Microbispora sp. ZYX-F-249: one gene and its partner. The protein of the gene in region 2 binds, or shares a complex with, the protein of the main gene of each other region. Links are inferred from orthologs where the notes say so. Each region holds a gene or a part of one and is shown on either strand. Other genes may lie near its edges.

Evidence for each region.
Region 1: rny (region 2) and AAH991_RS21240 share a complex: the UniProt entries of both Bacillus subtilis proteins name them as parts of the possible RNA degradosome complex. The link is inferred for Microbispora sp. ZYX-F-249 from one-to-one orthologs.

The regions. Positions count from the first base shown.
Region 1 is NZ_JBDJAW010000017.1:81,388-91,634, reverse strand. Bases 3,340-6,313 are described here. They hold AAH991_RS21240 (polyribonucleotide nucleotidyltransferase), read left to right. Parts: upstream 3,340-3,651; coding sequence 3,652-5,976; downstream 5,977-6,313. Other genes in these bases: AAH991_RS21235 (M16 family metallopeptidase), read left to right, coding at 5,973-6,313; rpsO (30S ribosomal protein S15), read left to right, coding at 3,340-3,368. Outside these bases: AAH991_RS21260 (DHH family phosphoesterase), read left to right, coding at 1-859; tRNA pseudouridine(55) synthase TruB, read left to right, coding at 856-1,770; AAH991_RS21250 (bifunctional riboflavin kinase/FAD synthetase), read left to right, coding at 1,988-2,932; more of rpsO, read left to right, coding at 3,099-3,339; more of AAH991_RS21235, read left to right, coding at 6,314-7,283; dapB (4-hydroxy-tetrahydrodipicolinate reductase), read left to right, coding at 7,493-8,230; AAH991_RS21225 (GNAT family N-acetyltransferase), read right to left, coding at 8,295-8,732; AAH991_RS21220 (hypothetical protein), read left to right, coding at 9,133-9,426; AAH991_RS21215 (barstar family protein), read right to left, coding at 9,534-10,247. UniProt on the Bacillus subtilis protein: Involved in mRNA degradation. Catalyzes the phosphorolysis of single-stranded polyribonucleotides processively in the 3'- to 5'-direction. Necessary for competence development in Bacillus subtilis.
Region 2 is NZ_JBDJAW010000011.1:187,106-197,236, forward strand. What follows is about bases 7,274-10,131. They hold rny (ribonuclease Y), read right to left. Parts: upstream 9,587-10,131; coding sequence 7,961-9,586; downstream 7,274-7,960. Other genes in these bases: AAH991_RS16120 (LVIVD repeat-containing protein), read left to right, coding at 7,274-7,816; recX (recombination regulator RecX), read right to left, coding at 9,864-10,131. In the rest of the region: AAH991_RS16090 (glutamate ABC transporter substrate-binding protein), read left to right, coding at 1-784; AAH991_RS16095 (amino acid ABC transporter permease), read left to right, coding at 820-1,491; AAH991_RS16100 (amino acid ABC transporter permease), read left to right, coding at 1,488-2,363; AAH991_RS16105 (transporter substrate-binding domain-containing protein), read left to right, coding at 2,446-3,183; AAH991_RS16110 (S9 family peptidase), read left to right, coding at 3,237-5,141; AAH991_RS16115 (DUF305 domain-containing protein), read right to left, coding at 5,152-5,832; more of AAH991_RS16120, read left to right, coding at 6,101-7,273. UniProt on the Bacillus subtilis protein: Endoribonuclease that initiates mRNA decay. Initiates the decay of all SAM-dependent riboswitches, such as yitJ riboswitch. Involved in processing of the gapA operon mRNA, it cleaves between cggR and gapA.

The sequences.
Region 1 (10,247 bases), on a different replicon or contig from region 2:
GAAGAAGGTCGTGGCGTCCTTCGGCGACCGGGTCTTCGCGGTGCCCCGGCTGCTGCGGTTCCTGCCCGGGCAGCGGCTGCTGGTGGAGCCGTCGGCCTATCCCGCCGAGCCCGACCTGATGGTCACCTTCGACGCCTCCACGATGGAGCGGCTGGGCCTGCTCGCGCCCCACGCGGGCAAGGCCGGCGAGCTCGTCGTGATCGACCACCACGTGTCGAACACCCGCTTCGGGACGGTCCACCTCGTGGATCCCACGGCGGCCTCGACCACGATGGTCGTCGAGGAGCTCATCCGCCGGCTCGGGCTCACGGTGGACCGGGAGGTCGCCACCTGCCTGTACGCCGGCCTGGTGACCGACACCGGCTCCTTCCGGCACTCCATCACCACTCCGGCCGCCCACGCCATGGCCGGCCGGCTGCTCGCCACGGGACTGCGCCCGGAGGAGATCGCCAGGGAGCTGTGGGACCGCTCGCCGTTCGCGTACCTGCGGGTGCTCGGCACGGCGCTCGGGCGGGCCGCTCTGGAGCCGGACGCCGCGGGCGGCCTGGGGCTGGTGTGGACGTACGTGAGCCGCGCCGACCGCGCCGCGGAGGGCCTGCCGTACGACGAGGTGGAAGGCATGATCGACGTCGTGCGCCGGGTCGACGAGGCGGAGGTCGCGGTCGTCCTCAAGGAGGACGACGAGGGCGGCTGGAACGTCTCGACCCGGTCGAAGGGCGCGGTGGACGTGGCGCGGGCCTGCGCCGCGCTCGGCGGCGGCGGCCACCCGCGTGCCGCCGGATTCTCCTCGGCGCTGTCGGTGGCGGACACGCTGGCCGCCCTGCGTCCTCACCTCGCCCCGGAAGGGAGCCGGCCGTGAGCCCGGCACAGCCAAGAAGGACACAGCCCAGAAGAACTCCTCCGCCGAGCGGCCTGATCATCGTGGACAAGCCGTCCGACTGGACGTCGCACGACGTGGTCGGCAAGATGCGCGGCGTCGCGGGCACCCGCAAGGTCGGCCACGCGGGCACCCTCGACCCGATGGCCACCGGCGTGCTGGTGATCGGGGTGGAGAAGGCGACCCGGCTCCTCGGGCACCTCGCGCTGACCGAGAAGGTCTACGAGGCGACGATCCGCCTCGGCGTGACGACGAACACCGACGACGCCGAGGGCGAGGTGGTCGCCGCCACCCCGGCCGGGCACGTGACCGACGAGCAGGTGCACAAGGGCGTCGCCGCGCTCACCGGTGAGATCATGCAGGTCCCGCCGCAGGTGAGCGCCATCAAGGTGGACGGCCAGCGGGCCTACAAACGGGCCCGCGCCGGCGAGGAGGTGGCGCTGGCCGCCCGGCCGGTCACGATCCACGCGTTCGAGGTCGGGGAGATCAGGCGGACCCCGGAGACGGTGGACCTGGACGCCGTGATCACCTGCTCCAGCGGCACCTACATCCGGGCGCTGGCCCGCGATCTCGGGGCGTCGCTCGGCGTCGGCGGCCACCTCACCCGGCTGCGCCGCACCCGGGTCGGGCCGTACGGCATCGAGGCGGCCCGCACGATCGAGGACCTCGCCCGGGAGTGCGTCATCATGCCCATGGCCGACGCGGTGGCGGCGGCCTTCCCCCGCAGGGACGTGGGCGAGGACGAGGCGCGGCTGGTCGCGCACGGCGGCAGGCTGCGCGCGGCGGGCCTCGGGCCCGGCCCGATCGGCGTCTTCGGGCCGGACGGAGCGCTGCTCGCGCTCGCGGAGGAGCGTGGCGGGACGGCCCGGCCTCTGGTCGTCTTCGTCTCCTGACGCCGGGGCTGGTTCCCCGGCAGCCCGCGGGGCATGGCAGTCTGTCTACTGCGCTTCCCACGCGAGGCAGGAAAGTGCGAGGGGCGCGGCCGGGTCTGGACTGAGGAGCGCGCGGAGCGAGGAACGAGCGAGCACGTACCGAGGGAAGACACGGCCTATGGGCGCCCCGAGGCGCCGCGCCGAAGGCGCGGCAGATGAACACAGAAGCGAGGTCGAGGTGCAGAGCTGGCACGGGCTGGACGAGGTCCCACAGGACTGGGGCAGGTCCGTCGTCACCATCGGCGTGTTCGACGGCGTGCATCTCGGTCACCAGCGGATGGTGACCCGCACGGTGGACATGGCCCGCGGTCTGGGGCTGCCGGCCGTGGCCGTCACCTTCGACCCGCACCCCGACGAGGTCGTACGGCCCGGCAGCCACCCGCCGCGGCTCACCTCCACCGCCCGCCGGGCCGAACTGCTCTTCGCGCTCGGCGTGGACGCGGTGTGCGTGCTGCCGTTCACGCTGGAGTTCTCCCGGATGTCGCCGGACGAGTTCGTCCAGACGGCTCTGGTCGACCGGTTGCACGCGGCGGGGGTCGTGGTGGGAGAGAACTTCCGCTTCGGCCATAAGGCGTCGGGCGACCTGGAGACGCTGCGGACGCTGGGGGAGAAGTACGACTTCACGGCCGAGGGAGTGCCTCTGGTCAGCGACGGCGACGCCATCTCCTCCACGTTGATCCGTGAGCGCCTGGCCGACGGCGACGTCGCGGGCGCGGCCGCCCTGCTGGACCGCCCCCACCGGGTGGAGGGCGTGGTGGTCCGCGGACACCAGCGCGGCCGGGCGCTCGGCTTCCCCACCGCCAACGTCGAGTCGCCGCCGCACACGGCCATCCCCGCCGAGGGCGTGTACGCCGGCTGGCTGCAGTGCGTGCAGAGCCCCTCGCCGTACGAGGGGGAGCGCTGGCCGGCCGCGATCTCGATCGGGACCAACCCCACGTTCGACGGAGTGGAGCGCACGGTCGAGGCGTACGCGCTGGACCGCGACGACCTGGACCTGTACGGCGCGCACGTGGCGGTGGACTTCGGCGAGCGGCTGCGCGACACGCTGAGGTTCGACTCGATCGAGGCGCTGATCGAGCAGATGCACGCCGACGTGGCCCGGGCCCGGGAGCTCACATCCTGAAGGGCCGGCGTGACGCGGTGTGTCCTACGGGCTGGTAGGGTTGTATGTCAGCCATGTTCAGGTGGCGTTAGCCACCCGGCTGTCCTGTCACGGCGACTGTAGGCACGCACGGTCGTTCGCGGGCTGGGAACCGTTGCGCGTGCCACTTCATCAGAACGGAGAAGCAGTGTCGCTTGACGCCGCTACCACCAAGTCCATCATCGGCGAGTACGGCACCAGCGAGGGTGACACCGGGTCGCCGGAGGTCCAGATCGCGCTTCTGAGCAAGCGGATCAGCGACCTCACCGAGCACCTGAAGACGCACAAGCACGACCACCACAGCCGTCGTGGTCTGCTCCTGCTGGTGGGCCGCCGTCGCCGGCTGCTGAAGTACCTGCAGGCCAAGGACATCACCCGCTACCGCTCCCTCATTGAGCGGCTGGGCCTTCGCCGATAAGGTGAGGAAGGAGCGGCGATTCTTCGCCGCTCCTTTTCCATAACGGGCCACAATGGCCTGAGCGAAACAACTGAATAGCCGAGACCAACTGCCCCGCGTCCGCAAGCAAGCCGCAGCGCGATCCCGCGGCGTGAGAGGGCCGGTCCTCGGTAGTGGCCCCCGGTCGGCACGGCGACAGCCGTTTGTACGGACCGGGCGCTTCGATCGAAGACCGGCACTGCACCTGAACGGGGAGCCCGGCGACCGAGGACGCGGGAGACCGACCCGAAAGAGGAGGTCCCCCGTGGAGGGTGTCCACAGCACAGAGGCCGTCATCGACAACGGCCCCTTCGGCACGCGCACGATCAGGTTCGAGACCGGGCGGCTCGCCCGGCAGGCGGCGGGAAGCGCCGTCGCGTACCTGGACGACGAGACGATGATCCTGTCCGCGACCACCGCGTCGAAGCATCCCAAGGAGAACCTGGACTTCTTCCCGCTCACGGTCGACGTCGAGGAGCGGATGTACGCGGCCGGCCGCATCCCCGGCTCGTTCTTCCGCCGGGAGGGCAGGCCGTCCGAGGACGCGATCCTCACCTGCCGCCTCATCGACCGGCCGCTGCGCCCGTCGTTCGTCAAGGGCCTGCGCAACGAGATCCAGATCGTCGCGACGATCATGGCCCTGCACCCCGAGCACCTGTACGACGTGATCGCGATCAACGCCGCGAGCATGTCCACGCAGCTCGCCGGGCTGCCGTTCTCCGGCCCGATCGGCGGCGTCCGCGTCGCGCTGATCGACGGCCAGTGGGTGGCGTTCCCGACCCACACCGAGCTCGAGCGCGCCACGTTCGACATGGTCGTCGCCGGGCGCGTCCTGGCCGACGGCGACGTCGCGATCATGATGGTCGAGGCCGAGTCGACCCGCGACACGCTCAAGCTGGTCGCCGAGGGCGCGGTCGCCCCGACCGAGGAGGCCGTGGCCCAGGGCCTGGATGCCGCCAAGCCGTTCATCAAGGTGCTCTGCGAGGCCCAGTCGAAGCTGGCCGAGGTCGCCGCCAAGCCGACCGCCGAGTACCCGATCTTCCTCGACTACCAGGACGACGTCCTGGAGGCCGTCGCCGCCGCCGTCAAGAGCGAGCTCGCCTCCGCCCTGACGATCGCGGGCAAGCAGGAGCGCGAGCTGGAGATCGACCGCGTCAAGCTGCTGGCGGCCGAGAAGCTGCTGCCGGACTTCGAGGGCCGTGAGAAGGAGATCGGCGCCGCGTTCCGGTCGCTCACCAAGAAGCTGATGCGCGAGCGCGTCATCAGCGAGGGCGTCCGCATCGACGGCCGCGGCCCGAAGGACATCCGGCAGCTCAACGCCGAGGTCCACGTGGTGCCGCGGGTGCACGGGTCGGCCCTGTTCGAGCGGGGTGAGACGCAGATCCTCGGCATCACGACGCTGAACATGCTGCGCATGGAGCAGATGATCGACACGCTCAATCCCGAGCGGACCAAGCGCTACATGCACAACTACAACTTCCCGCCGTACTCCACGGGCGAGACGGGCCGCGTGGGCTCGCCGAAGCGCCGCGAGATCGGCCACGGCGCGCTGGCCGAGCGGGCGCTGATCCCCGTGCTGCCGTCGCGCGAGGAGTTCCCGTACGCCATCCGGCAGGTGTCGGAGGCGCTCGGGTCGAACGGCTCGACCTCCATGGGGTCGGTCTGCGCCTCCACGATGGCCCTGCTCGACGCGGGCGTGCCGCTCAAGGAGATGGTCGCCGGCATCGCGATGGGCCTCATCGGCGAGGGTGACACCTACGTCACGCTGACCGACATCCTCGGCGCCGAGGACGCCATGGGCGACATGGACTTCAAGGTCGCCGGCACCAAGGACCTGATCACCGCGCTCCAGCTCGACACCAAGCTGGACGGCATTCCGGCCCACGTGCTCGCCGCGGCCCTGAAGCAGGCGAGGGGCGCCCGGCTGGCGATCCTCGACGTGATGCAGGAGGCCATCGACTCTCCGGCGGAGATGAACCCGACCGCGCCGCGCATCATCACGATCAAGGTGCCGGTCGACAAGATCGGCGAGGTCATCGGCCCCAAGGGCAAGATGATCAACCAGATCCAGGACGACACGGGCGCCGAGATCACCATCGAGGACGACGGCACGATCTACATCGGCGCCACCGACGGCCCGTCCGCCGAGGCCGCCCGTACGCTGATCAACGGCATCGCGAACCCGCACATGCCGGAGGTCGGCGAGCGTTACCTGGGCACGGTCGTCAAGATCGCCGCCTTCGGCGCGTTCGTCTCGCTGCTGCCGGGCAAGGACGGCCTGCTGCACGTCTCGCAGATCCGCAAGCTGCACGGCGGCCGGCGTATCGAGAACGTCGAGGACGTCATGAACGTCGGCGAGAAGATCCAGGTGGAGATCGCCGAGATCGACTCGCGCGGCAAGCTCTCGCTGGTGCCGGTCGAGGTGGTCGAGAAGGAGGCCGCCGAGAAGGAGGCCGCGGCCGAGAACGGCGAGGCCGCGCCCGCCGCTCCCGCCGAGGCCGCCGACGCTCCGGTGGAGGAGGAGCAGCCGCGGACGCCGCGCCGCAGCCGCAGCCGCACCCGTGGCGGACGTGACGAGCGCAACTCGTGACGACCGAGACGCTGTTCCCGGGCAAGGACGGTGCGGGGGTCATCCGCCGCACCGTCCTGCCCGGCGGCCTGCGGGTCGTGACCGAGACGATGCCGACCGTGCGAAGCGTGGCGGTCGGCCTGTGGGTGGGCATCGGTTCGCGTGACGAGGCCCCCGAGCACATGGGGGCCACCCACTTCCTGGAGCACCTGCTCTTCAAGGGCACGCCCACGCGTGACGCCATGGAGATCTCGGCGTCCATCGAGGGCATCGGCGGTGAGATCAACGCGTTCACCGCCAAGGAGTACACCTGCTACTACGCCCGGGTGCTCGACGAGGACCTGCCGCTGGCGATCGACGTGCTCGCCGACGTGGTGACCTCCTCGCTGATCACCGAGGAGGACGTGGAGTCGGAGCGCGGCGTGATCCTGGAGGAGATCGCCATGCACGACGACGATCCCTCGGACGTGGTGCACGAGCAGTTCTCCGCCGAGTTGTACGGCGACACGCCGGTGGGCCGCCCGATCCTCGGCAACGAGGAGTCGATCAACGCGCTCACCCGTGACCGCATCCACGAGTACTACCAGCGGTTCTACATCCCGCCCCGCACGGTCGTGTCGGTGGCGGGCAACATCGACCACGAGCGGGTGGTCGCGCTGGTCGCGGCGGCGTACGAGCGGGCGGGCGCCCTCGGCGGCTCCGCCGAGCCCGCGCCCCCGCGGCTCGGCGGTCCCGGCGTGGACGTCCGCAGCGGCGTCCGGGTGCTCGACCGGCCCACCGAGCAGGCCAACCTGGTGCTCGGCATGACCGCCGTCCACCGCAACGACGACCGGCGCTTCGCCCTCGGCGTCCTGAACGCGGCGCTCGGCGGCGGCATGTCGTCGCGGCTGTTCCAGGAGATCCGGGAGAAGCGCGGCCTGGCCTACAGCGCCTACAGCTACACCTCCCAGTACGCCGACACCGGGCAGTTCGGCATCTACGTGGGCTGCCTGCCCTCGAAGGTGGACGACGTGCTCAAGATCTGCCGCGACGAGGTGGCCCGGGTCGTGGCCGAGGGCATCACTCCCGAGGAGATCGCCCGCGGCAAGGGCCAGATGCGTGGCGGACTGGTGCTCGGCCTGGAGGACACCGGATCGCGCATGTCCAGGATCGGCAAGAGCGAGCTCGTGTACGAACGGCTCATGACGGTCGACGAGGTGCTCGGGCGGATCGAAGGGGTCACCCCCGAGGAGATCGCGGCGGTCGCCGGGGACATCCTCAACCGGCCGCTGACGCTCGCGGTGATCGGGCCCTACTCCGACAAGGACTTCGGCTTCGCCATCGCCTGACCGTGCCGCTGGAGGCCGCGCCGGCGCCGTCGCGCGTCGCGCGGCCTCTCGCGTCTTCGTGACGTGCGGGCCGCCCGCTCGTCGCGGGCCGCCACGCGTCCGCCCGTTACGGCTCTCGCCACGGCGGCGCCTCCCGCCGTCGCGGGCACGGGCGCGCCGGGCCGCTCCTCGCCGTCCCGGCTCCCGCCGTCACGTATAGCCTTGGGCGCGTGATTAAGGTCGGTGTTCTTGGCGCCCGAGGGCGCGTGGGTGTGGAAGTGTGCAAGGCCGTCCAGGCGGCCGACGACCTGGAGCTCGTGGCGGAGGTCGACAAGGACGACCCGCTCGACGCGCTGACCGGCGCCGAGGTGGTGGTGGACTTCACCCACCCCGACGTCGTCATGGGCAACCTCGAGTGGTGCATCTCCCACGGCATCCACACGGTCGTGGGCACGACGGGCTTCGACGCCGGACGGCTGGACACCGTGCGGGGCTGGCTGGCCGCCAACCCGGGGACCAACGCGCTGATCGCCCCCAACTTCGGCATCGCCGCCGTGCTGATGATGCACTTCGCGGCGCAGGCGGCCAAGCACTTCGAGTCGGTCGAGATCGTCGAGCTGCACCACCCGCACAAGGCCGACGCGCCCTCCGGCACCGCCCGCCGCACGGCGGAACTGGTGGCGCAGGCGCGGCACGAGGCCGGGCTCGGTCCGTCTCCCGACGCGACGACCACCGCCCTCGACGGCGCCCGGGGTGCGACCGTGGGCGACGTCCACGTGCACGCCGTACGGCTCGCCGGGCTGATCGCCCACCAGGAGGTCATCCTCGGCGGTGAGGGGGAGACCCTCACGATCCGGCACGACACGATGAGCCGGGCGTCGTTCACGCCGGGCGTCCTGCTGGGCGTACGCCGCGTGCCGGAGCTCGACGGCCTCACCGTGGGCCTGGAGCGCCTCCTCGACCTGTAGAGCGGTCACAGCGGCCCCGCCGCCCGGCCTGTCGTCGTAGGGGACGGGCCCGGGCGGCGCCCGTTCACGATCTGCTCAGCGTGATGAACGGGCCGCCGCCCTCGGGCGGGTGATAGCGGTCCACCTCGGTGAAGCCGTGTGCTTCGGCGAAGCGCAGACCGTCGGTGTTGGACGCCAGCACGACCGTCTCGATCACGCTCGCGCCGAGCGAGCGCGCGTGAGCCATCGACCGCGCGTACATCTCCTCGCCGTAACCCCGCCGCCGGTAGGCGGGAAGCACACGCACGATCACGGTCGCGACCGGCGAGCCGTTCCCGGGCGGACGCACGGTGGAGCAGCCGACCAGCTCGCCGCCGGCGTAGGCCACCTCCAGGTGGTTGCGTCCTGCGCGTTCGCGTACCTCGTCGAGGGTCAGCGGGTCATCGGGAATGATCACATTGTGGGCGTGCCGCCAGTCCTCGAGGGTGGCGTCGGTCACGGAGTCGATCCGCAGGGTGGGCATGGGAGACATGCAAGCGACGCCCCGCGTTCCGCGACAAGCGATTTTCGCATTGCGGGCATGAGCGGGCGCCTTCGGTGTTTCGGCGGTATCTTCCCAGTTCACGCGGCAAGAGGCCGCTCAGGGAGCGCCAGTCGTCCATCCGGTGCGGCAAACATCATCCATGCGGTTCAGGTCCTTCTCCAGAACGGTTTTCGGTGGTCCGAAGCGGTCCGAAGTCCCTTCCGCCCTGCGGCAAGGTTGTCCCCCGGACCGCCGCCCGGCGATCCGTGCGGAACGACGACCCCCCGGAGAAAGGCATGACCACCATGGCGGAGATGGACCTGGACATCCAGCACGCACAGGGCGCGAACGTCCGTCTGTCCAGGCGGCGCGCGACGACGCGATGGAGTTCCGCGCGCGCATGGACTCGCGCTTCGCGGAGATGAGGGCCAGGTTCGACCTCGCCGACGAACGGTTCACCGCGATGGAGGACCGCTTCATCGGCGTCGGGACCCGGCTCGAAGTCGTCGGCCACCGCCTCGACGGCCTGGACGCGCGTATGGATCGCGTGGAGACCCGGCTCGACGGCATCGACCGGCGACTGGACGGCATGGATGCCCGGTTCGACGCCGTGGACCGGCGGCTCGACACCATGGATGAGCGGTTCGACGAGGTGATCGCGCTCATCAAGGACCGGCTCGTGGGCCAGGGCTGACCGCCTCAAGGGCGACCCGCTCCTCCATGGGAACCTCCGGATGCGGCCCGGGTGCCAGTACGGCCTGCCGCATCCGGAAGTGTCCGAGCACCAAGCGCAACCGCCGCTCAGCGCAGCTGGACGGTGACGCCTGCCCGGGCGAACATGCCGAGCAAATCGTCCATCGTGACGGCCGGGCCCCAGGACCGCAGGTCGTACGGGGGCCTGTCGTAGCCGGGGACGAGATGGTCGCGGGCCACCTCCGCGTGGTGCCAGACGAGCCGGAAGGGCCGGGCGGCGCCCCATCCGCCGCGCAGACAGTCGTCGAACGCGTCGAGGTTCCAGCCGAAGTAGCCGCCGGGACCGTTGACGGCCTCGCCGACGGCGCAGTAGAAGCCCTCGATGTCGGTGACGAAACGGCCGTCGAGATCGTAGGTGAGACCCGGCGGCCGGTCCGGCTGATGGGGGCGGTGGAACAGCGCCGCACCGGCCCACTCGTGCCGCAGTCCGCGGTCGTACCCGGCCCAGAGGTTACGCCGGGAGGGCCGCCCCGCGTACCAGAGGTCGTAGATCTCGCGAGCGCCGTCGGGGAACGGCTCGTCGAAACCGCCGTGGAGGGTGATGTCGAGGAGCCCGGCGTCCAGCCGGGAGGGGGCCGATCCGATGACGACGGCGGACAGCACCTTGTACGTCCTCGCCGCGCGACCGGCGGCGTCGACGGCGTGGACCGTCGCCTGAAGGTGCCGGTTCCTGGCGGACCGCCGCCGCATCAGCGTGAGGAGCGGTTCCTCCGGGCGGCAGCCGACGAGGGTCACCGGCTGCTCCACGGGGAACGGCCGGTC
Region 2 (10,131 bases):
GACGGCCTGCGGCAACTCCGGGGCGGACTCGATCGCCGACAAGGCGAAGAACGACAAGAAGCTCGTCATCGGCATCAAGATCGACCAGCCGGGCTGGGGGCTGAAGAAGCCCGACGGCAGCTACGGCGGGTTCGACGTGGACGTGGCCAGGTACGTCGCCAAGGAACTCGGCGTGCCGGAGAGCGGGATCACCTTCAAGGAGGCCCAGTCGGCCAACCGCGAGCCGTTCATCCAGCAGGGCCAGGTGGACATGGTCGTGGCGACCTACTCCATCACCGACGAGCGCAAGAAGAAGATCTCCTTCGCCGGTCCCTACCTGGTCACCGGGCAGGACATCCTCGTCCGCGCGGACGACACCTCGATCACCGGGGTCGACTCCCTCAAGGACAAGAAGGTCTGCGGCGCCCAGGGCTCGTCGTCGCCGAAGCGGCTCGCCGACAAGTTCGGGGCCGAGTGGGAGTCCAAGAACCTCACCCAGCAGCAGGGGTACGGCGCCTGCCTCCCGCTGCTGGAGAACAAGCAGGTCGACGCGATCTCCACGGACGCGACGATCCTCGCCGGGTTCGCCGCCCAGTTCCCCGGCAAGTTCAAGCTGATCGGCCAGCCGTTCAGCGAGGAGAAGTACGGCATCGGCATCAAGATGGACGACAAGGCCGGCCGCGACGCGATCAACAACGCCATCGAGAAGTTCTTCAACGACGGCAGCTGGCGCAAGGCCCTCGACGCCAACCTCGGCGAGTTCGGCAAGTACTTCACGACGCCGCCGTCCGTCGAGCGGTACTAGGACGGCGCGGAAGCGGCACTGAGAGGAGGCCGGCGGTGGAGGCCGTCGTCGACGAGCTTCCCGTCATCCTCGGCGCGTTCTGGCTGACGGTGAAGCTCACGGTGGTCAGCGGGGTCATCTCGCTGGTCTGGGGGATCGTGCTGGCGGCCATGCGCGTCAGTCCGCTGCCGGTGCTGCGAGGGGCGGGCGCGCTGTACGTCAACGTGCTGCGCAACACGCCCCTCACGTTGATCATCGTGTTCTGCGGCCTCGGCCTGGGCACGGTGATGAACGTCCAGTTCTCCCGGGACGACCTGTCGCTCAACAGCTTCTGGCTGTCGATCATCGGGTTGTCCGCCTACACGTCCGCCTTCGTCTGCGAGGTGGTGCGGTCCGGGATCAACACCGTGCCACTCGGGCAGGCGGAGGCGGCGCGGGCGATCGGCCTGACGTTCCTGCAGACGCTCCGCCTGGTGATCCTCCCCCAGGCGGTGCGCACGGTCATCGCGCCGCTCGGGAGCCTGCTGAACGCGCTGGTCAAGAACACGACGGTCGCGGCCGCGATCGGCGTCATGGAGGCGGCGCTGCGGATGAAGAACCTGTTCGACGCCCACGGAGACGCGATCATTCCCATCTTCCTCGGCTTCGCGGCCGGGTTCGTCGTGCTGACCCTTCCCCTGAACCTGCTGTCCGGCCGGCTGGCCCGGCGCCTGGCGGTGGTCCGATGACGGAGCGCGGCGCCACCGTCCTCTACGACGTCCCGGGCCCGCGGACCCGGTTGCGCAACAACGTGCTGACGCTCGCGTTCGGCGTCGTCCTGCTGCTGGTCGCGTACTTCGTGTGGACGAAGTTCGACGAGAAGGGCCAGTGGAAGGGCGAGCTGTGGGAGCCGTTCCTGCGGGCCGACACCTGGACCGAGCTGATCCTGCCCGGCCTCCTCAACACGCTGACCGCCGCCGCGCTCGCCGCGGTGCTCGCGCTGCTGTTCGGCGCGGTGTTCGGCATCGCGCGCCTGTCGGACCACCGCTGGGTGCGGATCCCGGCCGCGGTGGTCGTCGAGGCCTTCCGCGCGGTCCCGGTGCTGATGCTCATCTTCTTCGCGCAGTACGGCGGGAGCCTGGCCGGGCTGGTCGTGACCGAGTTCGCGGCCGTGGTCTTCGGCCTGACGGTCTACAACGGGTCGGTCCTGGCCGAGATCGTGCGCGCGGGCATCCTCGCCGTGCCGCGCGGCCAGGCCGAGGCGGGATCCGCCATCGGCCTGCGCAAGAACCAGGTGATGCGGCTGATCCTGCTGCCGCAGGCGGTCACCGCGATGATGCCCGCGATCGTCAGCCAGCTCGTGGTGCTGCTCAAGGACACCGCGCTCGGCTTCGTCGTGGCCTACGCCGACCTGCTGAACGCGGGCGCCCGCGTGGTGCCGGCCAACTACGCCAACCTGATCCCCTCGGTCATCGTGATCGCGGTGGTCTACATCGCGATCAACCTGGCCCTGGGCTACCTCGCCACCTGGCTGGAGCGGCGCAGCAGGCGCAGCCGCAAGGTCTCGGCCGACCCGGCCGCCGCGGAGATGGCCGGCGGCGAGGTCCCGCTCGTGCGCTGATGCCGTACGGCCCGCGCGGGTAAAGGGATCTTTGCCGTGTCGCTGCTGGCACCGGGGTGCGCCCGGCCCCGATATTGAGCGCGTGTGGCGTGGCGGTGCCGTGGTCGGCGTCCTGGCTGCCGTGTTCCTCGCCGGTGGGTGCGGGAACGACGGCACGCTGGTGGTCGGCGTGCGCCCCGGGCAGCCGGGCCTGGTCACCCGGCTCCCCGACGGCCGCTACAGCGGGTTCGACATCCAAGTGGCGCAGTACGTCGCCCGGGCGCTCGGCTACCGCGACGACCAGGTCGTCTACACGCTCGACCCGTCGCGGGCCGACCTCGTCGTCGGCGCCACGGGCCCGGCGGGCTCCCGGTACGTCGCCGGGCCCTACCTGGTGACCAGCACCGACATCCTCGTCCGGGCCGGCGACCTGTCCGTCCGCCGCCCGCGCGACCTCGCCCGCAAGCGCGTCTGCGCCACCAGGGAGTCGGCGGAGCCTCTCGTGAAGAGGTTCGGCACCCGGTGGCGGCAGTTCTTCCTCGCCGAGGCGAACCTGCCCGCGGCCTGCGCGCCGCTGCTGGCCTCCGGCCGGACCGACGCGATCGTGGCCGACGCCCCCGTGCTCGCCGGGCTGTCGGCGCAGTATCCCGGCAGGTTCCGCTTCAGCGGCAAACCTCTGGCGACCGAGGAGTACGGCATCGCCGCCGGGACGCCCGCGCTGCGTGACCAGGTCGAGGAGGCGCTGCGCCGGATGTTCGAGGACGGCACCTGGAAGCGGACGGTCATCGACCAGCTCGGCCCGCTCGCCACCCGCTACACCGCTCCCCCGTCCCTCGGCTGATGCCTTGCCGCATTCCCACCCCCGGGGGCGGGCCGGTCCGGCAGGATGCGGTCATGCCCCCCACGCCCGGCCCGAGGCCGTTCTCGCCGCGCCCCTCGCCCATCTCCACCACCGACGTGGCACGTGCCGGTCTGCGGCTCGGCTTCCCGACCGTGCTGGGCCGGGAGACGTGGTGGGAGGAGGACCGCCCCGCCGAGGGCGGCCGCCGTACCGTCGTCCACCGGGCCGCCGACGGCACCCGCACCGACCTGCTTCCCGCGCCCTGGGACGCCCGTACGCGGGTGCACGAGTACGGCGGGCGGTCCTACCTCGTCGTCCCCGGCCACGGCCTCGTCTTCGCGCACCATCCCGATCAGCGGCTCTATCTCGCCCCGCCCCGGCCGGGAGACGGGCCGGACCCGGGCACGGAGCGGCCCCGGCCGGTCACGCCGGCGCCCGGCGCGCCGGGCGCGCTGCGCTACGCCGATCTGCGGGTCCAGGACACCCCGGACGGGCCCCGGGTGTGGTGCGTCAGGGAGCGCCATCGCCAGGACGCCAAGGTCACCCGCTCGATCGTGTCGGTGGCGCTTTCCGGGGCGGGCGGCGTCACCGAGTGGGTCACCGGGAGCGACTTCTACGCCTCGCCCACGCCGTCCCCCGACGGCCGGCACCTCGCCTACATCTGCTGGAACCACCCCCACATGCCCTGGACCGGCACCGAGCTGCGGGTCACGCGGCTGTCCGACGGCGCCACGTGGACGGTGATGGGCGGGCCGGGCGAGTCGGTCCTCGCGCCGCTGTGGTGCGGCGAGCGGCACCTGTACGCCGTCTCCGACCGGTCCGGCTGGTGGAACCTCTACCGGGCCCACGTGTCCGGGTCGTCGTGCGAGGCGCTCTGCCCCCTCGACGAGGAGTTCGCCGGGCCGCCGTGGCAGCTCGGCGGCCTGCCGTACGCCGTGCTGGGCGACGGGCGGCTCGCCGTGCCGCACGGGCGCGGCGACCTGCGCCTGGGCGTGCTCGACCCGGAGACGGGCACGCTGAGCGACCTCGACGTCCCCTACCGGGGCTGGTCACCCGTGCTGGACACGGACGGCGACGTGCTCGTCGGCATCGGCTACGGGCCGGACGTGCCGCGCTCGGTCGTCCGGATCGAAGCCGCCGGTGACGCCGCCCGCGCCGAGGAACTGCGACGGGAGATCGACGACGTGCCCGCCGGTGTCCTCCCCGTGCCCCGGGCCGTGGAGTTCGAGGCCGGGCCCGGCGCGCGCGTCCACGCGTACCTGTACCCGCCAGAGGGGGCGGAGGAGGGCGGCGCGCCGTACGTCGTCTTCGTGCACGGCGGGCCGACCGGGCACGCGACGAGCGAGCTCAGCCTGGACAAGGCGTTCCTCACCAGCCGCGGCATCGGCGTGATCGACGTCAACTACGGGGGGTCCAGCGGGTACGGCCGGGCCTACCGGGAACGCCTGCGCGGCCGGTGGGGCGTGACCGACGTGGAGGACGTGGTCGCGGCGGCGAAGTGGCTGGCCGCCGAGGGACTCGCCGATCCCGCCCGGATCGCCGTACGCGGGGCGAGCGCGGGCGGGTGGACGGTCATGGCCGCCTGCGGCGCCTCGGACGTCTTCGCGGGCGGCGTCTCGGTGGCGGGCGTCAGCGCGCTCGCACCCCTGGTCGCGGCCACCCACGACTTCGAGTCGAGGTACGTGGAGTGGCTGGTCGGTCCGGAGGAACGCTACGGCGAGCGCGAGCCGCTCGCCCTGGCCGACCGGGTGACCTGTCCCATGCTGCTGATGCAGGGGCTCGCCGACCCGGTCGTGCCGCCGGCCCAGTCCCAGGCGTTCGCCGACCGCCTGACGGCGCGCGGGGTGCCCTGCACCTACCTGACGTTCGAGGGCGAGGCGCACGGGTTCCGGCGGCTGGAGACCCGGGCCGCGGCCCTCGCCGCCGAGCTGTCGTTCTACCTGCAGATCTTCGGATGAGCGGAGGCGGTCACCCCATCTGGGCGAGCAGGCCGCGCATGCGGTCGATCTCTATCCGCTGGTCCGCGTCGACATGGGTGACGAACTGGTTGATCTCCACCTCCTCGCCTCCCCCGTCGCCGAAGAGCCCCTCCACCATCGTCAGTGCGCCCAGGTGGTGCTGGATCATGTTCTCGTAGAAGAGCCGGTCGAACCGCGCCCCCTTGGCCTGCTCCATTTCGGCGAACTGCTCCTCGCTGAGCATGCCGGGCATGAGCGTTTCGCCGCCGTGGTCGTGCCCGGCGCCGGAGCCCACGCTCGGCACCTGCTGGAGCCTCGCCCTGAGCCAGCGCACCATCTGGTCGATCTCGTCCTGCTGGGAGATCTCGATCCGTCTGGCGAAGCGCGGCAGGTCCTTGCTCTCGCTGCGGCCGGAGACGAGCGCGGTCATGCGCAGGGCCTGGGAGTGATGCCGGATCATCCCCTGCATGAACCGCACGTCGGCGTCGGTGTACTCCCGGTCGTCCGGACGCGGCACCTCGTCGGCCGGGACGACCTTGCTGCCCTGTCCCGGCGCACCCGGCTGGACGACGTTCACCTTCGCCTGTTCGGCGGTCTCGGCCGTGCAGGCGCTGATCGCGGCAGCGGCCAGCACGAGCGCGAGGAGCTGCCGAAACGAGGTGGAGGAGATCATGGCCTGGGCTCGCTTCATCGGCGGTGGGGGATACCGGCCAAACCGGAGGATGTGTAGGGGTATAGCACATTCACCCCAGATTCAGTTAGTGTCCCCCAAACGCCGCGTAGATCTTTTGGGTCGGGCCGGGCCCGGGGATCTGTCGCACGCGCAATTGGGTCACTCCGGAAAGAGCGGAAAAGGAGGGGTGCGACCCTTGAGAATCAGCCGTGCGGCAGCACGTTGGGGGCGTGCTGGATTAAGGAAGATCGGAGTCGTCGCCGCAGGGGTGGTCCTGGTGGGCCTCATGCCCGCCACGGCCATGGCCGACGACGCCGATCCCCGAGCCGGCCTCGGAGCCGGTTGGCTGGATGCCCAGCAGGCAAGCCAGGGGCTGGAGCTCCTGGCCCACCGGGACAAGCCGGAGGGCTTCTACCAGGCCTCGAACCCGGGCAACTCGTCGTTCGCGAACTCGGACATGGCCTTCAGCGGCAAGTACGCGTTCGTCGGCAACTTCACCGGTTTCAACATCTACGACGTCTCCACCCCCGCGAACCCGGTCCTGACCACCTCCGTCGTCTGCCCCGGCGGCCAGGGCGACCTGTCGGTGTACGGCAACCTGCTGTTCATGTCGGTCGAGGAGACCCGGGGACGGATCGACTGCGGCACGCAGGGCGCGAGCGGCACGGTGAACCCGGACCGCTTCCGCGGTGTCCGGGTCTTCGACGTGAGCGACATCAGCAAGCCGGTCCAGGTGGCGGCCGTGCAGACCTGCCGCGGCTCGCACACGCACACCCTGGTCACGAGCAAGAACGACCCGGACAACGTGTACGTCTACGTGCAGGGCACGTCGAGCATCCGCTCGGGCTCCGAGCTCGCGGGCTGCGCCAACACCGCGGCGACCGACCCGAACACCGCCCAGTGGCGGATCGAGGTCATCAAGGTGCCGGTGGCCGCACCGCAGAACGCGGCGATCGTCTCCACGCCGCGCCTGTTCACCGACCCGGCGACCGGCGCGATCAACGGCCTGCAGAACACCCCGCAGACCCCGCGGCACCCGTCCGGCTCGTCCTGGTCGCCGTCTCCCGTCACCACCCACTGCCACGACATCACGGCCTACCCCGAGATCGGCCTGGCGGCCGGGGCGTGCGCGGGCAACGGCATCCTGATCGACATCTCCGACCCGGCCAACCCGAAGCGGCTCGACGCCGTGACGGACCCGAACTTCGCGTACTGGCACTCGGCCACGTTCAACAACGACGGGACCAAGGTCGTCTTCACCGACGAGTGGGGCGGCGGCAGCGGGGCGCGGTGCCGTGTCACCGACGAGCCGTCGTGGGGCGCCAACGCCATTTTCGACATCGTCGACGGCAAGCTGCAGTTCCGCAGCTACTACAAGCTGCCGGTGGCGCAGACGAACCAGGAGAACTGCGTCGCGCACAACGGGTCGCTCGTTCCGGTGCCCGGCCGGGACATCATGGTCCAGGCGTGGTACCAGGGCGGCGTCTCGATGTTCGACTTCACCGACTCGGCCAACCCGCGTGAGATCGCCTACTTCGACCGCGGCCCGATCAGCACGACCTCGCTGCTGCTCGGTGGCTTCTGGTCGGCGTACTACTACAACGGTCACGTCTTCGGCAGCGAGATCGCGCGCGGGTTCGACGCGTTCAAGCTGCTGCCGAGCGAGGACCTCGACCAGGCCGAGATCGACGCGGCGGCCACGGTCACCTACGACCGGTTCAACAGCCAGCACCAGCCCCGGGTGACGTGGCCGGCGAGCTTCCCGCTGGTGCGTGCCTACTACGCGCAGGCGCTGCGCACCGGCACCATGAAGAAGAACACCGCCGACAACGTGCAGAAGTTCGTCGACCGGGCCGAGCGGTTCACGGACGGGCCGCAGAAGAACGCCGCCGTGGCGCAGCTTCGGGCCGTCTCCCACCAACTCGACACCTCCGTCGAGGCACAGGCGTCGCTGTCGAAGGCGCTCGACGACCTCGCCGACGCGCTCAGCCGCAAGGCCTAGCCGTGCTCTGTTAGCCGACCAGGGGGGCGTCCCACCGGGACGCCCCCGCGACCCGGGTCCCCGCCCAGCGTTGGGCGGGGACCCTTCGCTTTGGCCTCGGAGGGTGTGGCCCGGCCGCCCCGCATGGGGTGGGGTACGGAGGCTCTACCGGGCGAACTCGGTGGCGCGGGACTCGCGGACCACGGTGATCCGGATCTGGCCGGGGTAGGTCAGCTCCTCCTCGACCTGCTTGGCGACGTCCCTGGCGATGACCTGGGCCTGGATGTCGTCGACGTTGTCGGGCCGGACCATGACCCGGATCTCCCTGCCCGCCTGCATGGCGAAGACCTTGTCCACTCCCTCGTAGGACTGGGCGATCTCCTCCAGGCGCTCCAGCCGCTTGACGTACGCCTCCAGGGACTCCCGCCGGGCACCGGGGCGGCTGCCGCTGATCGCGTCCGCGGCCTGCGTGAGAACCGCCTCGACGGTCCTGACCTCCACCTCGTTGTGGTGCGCCTCGATGGCGTGGACGACGTCCTCGTGCTCGCCGTACCGCCGGGCGATCTCCGCGCCGATCATCGCGTGGCTGCCCTCGACCTCGTGGGTGAGCGCCTTGCCGATGTCGTGCAGAAGCGCGCAGCGCTTGACGAGGTCACGGTCGAGCCGCAGCTCGGAGGCCATGATGCCGGCGATGTGCGCCGACTCGATGAGGTGCTTGAGCACGTTCTGCCCATAGGAGGTGCGGTAGCGGAGCTGGCCCAGCAGGGTGACCAGCTCGGGGTGCATCTCGGTGATGCCCAGCTCGACCAGCGCGTCCTCTCCGGCCCGCACGCACAGGTCACGCACCTCGGCCTTGCTGCGCTCGTACGCCTCCTCGATGCGCTGGGGGTGGATCCGGCCGTCGAGCACGAGCTTCTCCAGCGTCAGCCGGGCCGTCTCCCGGCGGACCGGGTCGAAGCACGACAGCAGCACCGCCTCCGGCGTGTCGTCGATGATCAGGTTGACGCCGGTGGTGGACTCGAAGGCCCGGATGTTGCGGCCCTCCCGGCCGATGATGCGGCCCTTCATCTCGTCGCCGGGCAGGTGCAGGACGCTCACCACCGACTCGGCCGTCTGCTCGGTGGCGACCCGCTGCACGGCCAGCGTCACGATCTTGCAGGCGCGCTTCTCCCCCTCACGCCGGGCCTCGCTCTCGATCTCCCGGACGATCAGCGCGGCCTCGCGCTTCGCCTGGTTCTCGATCTCCTTGACCAGCTCCGCCTTGGCCTGCTCGGCCGTCAGGCCGGCCACCCGCTCCAGGATCTCCTGCCGCCGCTCGGCCACCCGGTCCAGCTCCTCGCGGCGGTCGGCCAGCTCGGTCTCCGTCTCGGCCAGCTTGCGGGCCCGCTCGGCCTGTCTGCGCGCCTCCTCGTCGAGCCGCTGCTCACGCTCGGCCAGCCGGTTCTCGCGGCGTTCGAGGTCGGAGCGCAGCTCCTTGAGCTCGGTCTTGAGGATGCGCGCCTCCTCCTCGACCTCCTTGCGCGTCAGCGCGGCGCTCTCGGCCAGTGTCTCCGACTTCTTGAGAATCTCCCCCGCGTCCCGCTCCGCCTTCGTACGAATCTCCTCGGCCTCGCGCCTGGCGCGTTCGAGTTCCTCGTTGACCTCGGCCTTCACCTCGGCGAGCTGCTCGGGTGAGGGGCCGGGCGGTGCGACGACGCCGCCGGTGCGGCGCATGACTATGACAAGGGCGGCGATCATCACGAGAGCCAGCAGCACCACCGCAACCGCAAGAACGATCACGATCGTGTCCATGCGCTCACCCCTCACGACAACTCTTGGCAGGGGTCACACACGCAGCACGGCAGCACCCGGTGGCGTCACCAGGACAAATATGGTCGCAATGCCCGGACGCCCCGAGGGGCGGCCGATATGGCCCGAAGGCCGGTCAAAGTCTCTCGTCCGTCGTGTACACCGTTATGGCAATCCGCGCTGCGCGGAGTAACTCCTCACTGCGGTCGAGATTAAGCGTCAGAGAGGTAACGAGCAAGCAAAGATGCCCTGTCAAGTGACTTTTGCATGGTGCTATGGCTCACTCGAAGGTATCCGGAAGCCCATCTGACGGGCTGCCTTCGGCCTCGATCGCCTCTCGGACCACGCGGAAGGCCAGGCCCGGCGAGTAGCCCTTGCGGGCCAGCATGCCGACCAATCGTCGCATGCGCGCCTGCGGCTCCACCCCTCGGGTGGCCGCCAGCTTCCGCTCCACCAGCCTGCGCGCGGTCTCGGTCTCCTCGTCGGGATCGAGCCGCCCGACGGCGTCCTTGACCGTCTCCTCCGCGACGCCGCGCTGCCGCAGTTCC